2 regions of the Listeria grandensis genome follow, and region 2 is predicted to be linked to the other one. Evidence: a T-box and tRNA genes for the amino acid it is inferred to sense, from the RefSeq annotation. Region 2 holds a T-box; the other holds one or more tRNA genes.
What was found. A T-box is a leader RNA that pairs with one kind of tRNA and senses whether it is charged. The one in region 2 lies ahead of leuS (leucine--tRNA ligase), so its partner is inferred to be a tRNA-Leu.
Positions count from the first base shown of each region.

Region 1 (3,280 bases), on a different contig from region 2:
TAACACGATATTTTCGTCTTCACTTACTTTTTTCCCTTTTACAATGATTCCAACCTGCTCCTTCATCTCCTTTGCAGATGCGTATCCATCTGTTTTGCCATCCCAACTAACTTTTTTATTTTCTACAGACGGATTCTCGCTAACTTCTTTCTCCTCTGCGAACAGATTTCCAAATATCAAAAATAGCGCAATCCCTAGCCCCCCTAATGATGATACTGCAATAATTCCCTTTTTCATTCTGTCATCTCCTCGCTATCAGTATTTTTTAGCTATTCCTGCTTTATCGTCGCCTAGAACCCAATCCTTATTATTGAAACCGTATCGTCTCATTAAAGAATTGTTATCATTTTTCGACTGTGTGTGATCTAAGCCTAAAGCGTGGCCTACTTCATGGGCAGCAGTTTCTTTTCGTTGCATGTTTGTAAGCTCTACTCTCCACTTTTTATAAAAGGTTATGTTTCCGCTCCCTCTATGTACCGCATAAGTATCGCCGTAATATTTATCGATATATTGCATTTTTACATCCGCGCCGCCTATAACTGATACCTCTTTTGTGAATTGGATTTCAGGTGTAGGATTCCAAGCCAACGGGCCTCGTAAAACGTGTTCTCGAGCATTCGAATACTTTTTGAAAGCTGGATCGACCCAGTAATATGCAGCCTTAGGGTGGCTCAGTTTATTACTCATTAACACGTAAGCTTGTGCGCCAGCTGTACTCGTAAACACTAGTAAGCAAACCAGTAAAAAAGCGGTAATAATTTCAAACTTTTGCATCTTTAAATTCCCTTTTTTCTGCAATTTTTATAGTACATATAGATTATATCGCAAAAAACATAAATGTAAGCCCTTTCTTTTATCTGCAATAGAAAACAGCATCTACAAAAAACTCACCGATGCTGCTTTCTGGTACGATCCAAACGAACTCTTTTTATTATAAAAATAACCAAGTACACCGCTACAAGAATCATAAAGAAACTGTGGAGCATCGATAACCAATGGATTGTGATACCCGTATTCCCTTTAAAGGTTGCTTCAATGAAGCCGCTTTTGTTCCCGACATCGCTGCTCACTGTTAGCCAGTGCGTAGGACCTCCGAATTCATATAAATAGCTGGCCCCTTTAGCTCCATCGGCTATTGCAAGCGCAGATGGGAAAATGAAGAGCGTTACTGGCATCAATACACACGTTAGAAACAAGACGTTGATAAATCTCTGAATTTTTTCCATAGGTATCTCCCTTAAGTTCTATTTTCTTAATGCTACCATAAAAATCAAAATAAAATCACGATCTACAGCATTTTCTTTATGTAAACAAACTCACCACAGCCTACAGGTGAGTTTGCCAAGTTTATTTTTTCTTTAAGTGTTTGTTGTCGTTCGGTAGACATCCGATAACCCCAGACTTGGAACATTTTAACCAGCTTCCCACTATCGCGATAACATTCACTGTCTCGCCCTTCTTCATCCGGAAAGAGCCTTTGCCCACCCCAACGAGGATCTGCGCGAGTCAAAACGTCCTTGACAGCCGTATAATACTGAATGGTCGTTTCCCGTAAATTTCTAATCCTTCTTGATCGTATAAATTCCTCTAATACAAAATCATCATCAGGCACAATCGTTTGATAAACGATTACCTTCTCTTCTACATTTAATCGATTATTTCTTCTCATAAAAAAATGACCTCCCCACTGGACTTACCCACTAGGTCAGAGACTCATTTAGCCTATCAAAAAAGCTTGCGGTCGTGGCGGAATTGACATACGCGCAGGACTCACAAACTTATTGATATTACAGTATTCTAATCGATTTCATATTCACATACGTTCACATGAATATTGGGATTGTTACAACCCAAGATGGAACAACCCCAACAATGCGGCCGAGAGGACTTGAACCTCCACGGGTTTTACCCCACTAGGCCCTCAACCTAGCGCGTCTGCCGATTCCGCCACGACCGCTCTATTAACACTAATCTATATTATATTATTGGATACCCACCATGTCAATCATTATCTTAAAAAACATGAATATTTATTCATATCCGACACTCGCGACACAAAATCAATGCAATCCACATACAAAAAAACGCCCAACCCATCTCTTTTCCTTTCTGAGTAGAACGAAATCTCCGCTTCACACAAATCGAGCGAAAGCGTCCTTATTCCACCAATTTCGTGGAATAAGGACCGCCTATTCGCGATGCTCATAGGCATGTTGTGGCTGTAACTCACTTTGTTTCGAACAGCCCCAACAATGCGAATACTTGCCGCCGATTTATACATTGTATAAACCAAACTCACATATAACCCGTACGGGAATCGAACCCGTGATACCGCCGTGAAAGGGCAGTGTCTTAACCGCTTGACCAACGGGCCGTGATGCGTAGCTCTAAAGCCAAATTTTTCATTATAGCATACTCGCCGAATCTTGCAATACCTATTTCACAATTCCTGAAAAAAGCCCCTGTTTATCACTAAACAGAGACTCACTTCCTCGCTATGATTTCTTTTTAGACTTGTCTTCTTTTCCAGCGAATCAGTGTTAACACACCTGTCATGCTAAGTACCAATCCCAAAACAATCGCTAGATCCATCGACTTGTCACCCGTTGTCGGTAGCACTCTTTTGTCTTTACTAGTTTCATCAGGATTTTTCGCTACTTTTTCCACAGTTGGTGCTTTTTCTGGCTGGCTTGGCACAATTTCTTTCTCCTGTAGTATCACGGTTGTTCCATCTGGTTTTGGTGCTGGATCTGGCGTTGGTTTTAGTTCGGGTTTTGGCGTCGGCTCTGGCTCAGGTTCTGTTGGCACGACCTCCTCTGGATTTTTCGTATAGCTCACAATGACTGTCTGTGCTTGATCTGTGAACGTTCCTGTTGTTTGCGATGCTTTTTGTGTGTAGCCTGCAATCGCTTTTATTTCAGCCGCAAAATTTTCACCGATGTTTCCTTTTAAAATTTCTAGTGACGCGATCTCTCCACCATTTTCATCTTGGTATAAAACGGTCACGTCTGCGCCTGGTATTTGGGCGATCACTGGTGCAGATTCATTACTGGCAGCGTCCAGTGCGGTCACGACATAGGTGCCGGATTCGCTAATTGGATAGCTGAATTGGGATGCGTCGCCGCGCCAAATTTTTGTGATGATGTTTGCTGGGTTGGCGGTGATTTCTGCCGCGGTTCCTGTGCCTTTATAAACGACATAGTAGCGCGCAGAATTGGTGGCCGTGTCTGACCAAGTGAGTGCCTCTGCGCTTTGCCTCACTTCCACCGGTGCGGCAATT
Region 1 covers NZ_JAASUG010000003.1:180,335-183,614, forward strand. Annotated here, with positions in the region: gene HCJ54_RS05850 (hypothetical protein) at 1-237, opposite strand, end outside; gene HCJ54_RS05855 (matrixin family metalloprotease) at 256-774, opposite strand; gene HCJ54_RS05860 (hypothetical protein) at 888-1,226, opposite strand; gene HCJ54_RS15455 (hypothetical protein) at 1,289-1,669, opposite strand; tRNA gene HCJ54_RS05870 (tRNA-Leu) at 1,874-1,957, opposite strand; tRNA gene HCJ54_RS05875 (tRNA-Glu) at 2,303-2,374, opposite strand; gene HCJ54_RS05880 (family 10 glycosylhydrolase) at 2,509-3,280, opposite strand, start outside.
Region 1: it has a tRNA-Leu gene. The T-box ahead of leuS (leucine--tRNA ligase) is inferred to sense a tRNA for this amino acid. The anticodon was not compared.

Region 2 (3,280 bases):
AATTACTACATTCAGCGAGCCCGCTAGCCGATGCACTCAATGTTGTCACCGGAAGTGGTGGCTCTGCAGTAATGGCTTTGCTCGCGCTAGTATGCCTTTTTGGTTCCGCAATCGGCTGGATTATGATGAGTTCAGAAGCGCCGTACCAAGCTGCCAAAAACGGACTTTTCCTTCCGTTCTTAGCTAAAACAAATAAAAATGGGACGCCGGTTTTTGTGTTAATTTTGACATGTTGCGCATCGCAATTATTCATTCTTTCTACACTCTCAGGAAATATCGCGGCGGCTTATGATTTTGTTGTCAAAGTATCGACGCTTGCTTTTCTCGTTCAATATTTCATCTCGCCACTGTTCCAGTTAAAACTAACGATTACTGGTGCAACGTATGAAGGAAATAGTGTTCTTAAGCGTTGTTTCGACGCTTTTATCGCAGCACTTGCTTTGACTTATTCCTGTTGGATCATCAAAAGTGGTATGGGAGACTGGCATGTATTCGTGCTTAGCGTAGGCCTGTTTTTACTAGGGTTCTTGCTCTATCCACTCATGAAATACCAACCGCTTCAAAAATAAGGAGTGAGGCTTTTGCACGAGCTATCCTTCGCAATTGATTTATTATGGTATCTATGCTATTTTTAAAGCAATTGTACATGGCTTTAAAAAAGGGAAAGAAGTGGAGAAATGATAATTCTGTATCTTGTGTTGGCAGTTATTTGTTTGATGGTTATCACGGCTTTTTATGGTAAATTTAATTTAAAAAAACATTGGATCGGGGTTGCTGCACTCATTTTGCTGGCGGGGTTAATGGCGATTTTTTTGAGGCAGACTTTTTTTGTGACGGGCAGTCCGTATCATGAAATCCACAAACAGGTGGCTTCCACAGACCTTTCTTCGGAAGCGGTGAACGGTATTAAAATCGATCAAATCCTCTCGAGCGAAACACAAAAAAAAGATTTTAACCTGCAAAAAGCGTCGGACAAGGGGCTAGAAGAAGAAATCAAAATGCTCGTTCCTAAGAAGCAAGACAAAGCAACGTACTGGGTTTCAATGGAAAAAGCCGACAAGAACCGTGTTATCCATATTGAGTTTGATAGCGATAAATTAACGACGAGTCGCAGTATTAAGTTCGGGGATTCGGTGGATAAAGTGACGGGTACGTACGGTTCAGCATATCGTAATTTAACGCGATCGGATCGCTATGAACAGGAACTTGTGTATGAGGATAAGGATAATAATATCGAATTGCGCTTTGGCTTTTGGAATGATAAAGTCGAGATGATTTGGTTGACGGCGCTGGATAAGGCTCCAATTTAGAGGGTTGTCAAAGCCGGTTTTATGCGCTACAATAGAAGCTTGATGAACAAAGTGAAGAGGAGTAGTAGTATGGGTGGATTGGCGTTTAGAGAGGTGACGGTTGGTGCGAGTCACACGCGAAAACATACGAACTTGCCTCGTGAGCATAGATTGCGGTTTGATACCGCCGTGTATTTCGCGTTAAGGAATGCTTGAGTTGAGTGGAGACACTAATTTGGGTGGTACCGCGGGGGTTTTTTAACTCTCGTCCCATAGCATTTTTTTGCTGTGGGATTTTTTTTGTGCAGCAAATATAGAAAGGGAGTATGGATGATGACATTTAATCACAAAGAAATGGAGCCGAAATGGCAGAAGAAATGGGAAGATGAGAAGATTTTCAAAACGACGGAGGACGCGGATAAGTCGAATTTTTATGCACTCGATATGTTTCCTTATCCATCAGGCTCAGGCCTCCATGTTGGGCATCCTGAAGGCTATACGGCGACGGATATCATTTCGCGAATGAAGCGGATGCAAGGACTCAACGTACTGCACCCGATTGGTTGGGATGCGTTTGGCCTACCAGCAGAGCAGTACGCGATTGACACTGGGAATGATCCGGCTGAATTTACGGCGCATAATATTGAGAATTTCACGCGTCAAATCAAGGCACTAGGTTTCTCTTATGATTGGGATCGCGAAATTAATACGACCGATCCGAGTTACTATAAATGGACGCAATGGATTTTCACGAAGCTTTACGAAAAAGGATTGGCATATGAGGCCGAAGTTGCAGTAAACTGGTGTCCAGCGCTTGGTACGGTACTCGCGAATGAAGAAGTTATCGATGGCAAAAGTGAGCGCGGCGGGCATCCTGTCTTTCGTAAACCGATGCGCCAATGGATGCTGAAAATTACGGCGTACGCAGATCGTTTGCTAGATGATTTGGATTTGGTGGATTGGCCGGAGAACATTAAAGATATGCAGCGCAACTGGATTGGTCGCTCGGAGGGAGCAGAAGTTGCGTTTGCAGTGAAGGATAGGGATGCGAGCTTTGCGGTATTTACGACGCGTCCAGATACACTTTTCGGAGCAACATATGCTGTTTTGGCGCCAGAGCACGACTTGGTTGATAAAATTGTGACGGCTGACCAAAAAGAAGCGGTGACGGCGTATCAGAAACAAGTCGAGCTAAAAAGTGAGCTAGAGCGCACGGATCTTGCGAAAGATAAGACGGGCGTTTTCACAGGTGCTTATGCGATTAATCCGGTGAATGGCGAAGAGATGCCAATTTGGATTGCAGACTATGTTTTGATTCAGTACGGAACGGGTGCGATTATGGCTGTTCCAGCGCATGACGAGCGCGATTATGCGTTTGCCAAGCAGTTTGGATTGCCGATCAAAGCTGTTCTTGCAGGTGGAAATGTGGAAGAAGAAGCGTATACAGGTGACGGGGATCATATTAATTCCGAATTCCTCAACGGTCTGAGTAAAGATGATGCGATTAGTAAAATCATTGATTGGTTGGAAGCAAATAAAGCGGGCACACGTAAAATCAGCTTCCGTCTGCGCGATTGGTTGTTTAGCCGTCAACGTTATTGGGGCGAACCAATTCCAGTTATCCATTGGGAAGATGGGGAAACGACAACGATTCCAGAACAAGAATTGCCGCTACTCCTTCCAAAAGCAACAGAAATTAAGCCGTCAGGAACTGGCGAATCACCACTTGCGAATTTGACCGACTGGGTAAACGTGGTGGATGCGAACGGCCGTAAAGGTGTCCGCGAAACCAATACAATGCCACAATGGGCTGGATCAAGCTGGTATTTCTTGCGTTATATTGATCCTACAAATAACGAGGTTTTGGCAGATAAAGAGAAACTTGAAAAATGGTTGCCAGTGGATGTCTATATCGGTGGCGCTGAGCATGCCGTATTGCACCTGCTTTACGCGCGCTTCTGGCATAAATTCCTATATGATATTGGTGTAGT
Region 2 covers NZ_JAASUG010000004.1:273,886-277,165, reverse strand. Annotated here, with positions in the region: gene HCJ54_RS07870 (amino acid permease) at 1-569, shown strand, start outside; gene HCJ54_RS07865 (hypothetical protein) at 678-1,310, shown strand; T-box leader at 1,356-1,565, shown strand; gene leuS (leucine--tRNA ligase) at 1,623-3,280, shown strand, end outside.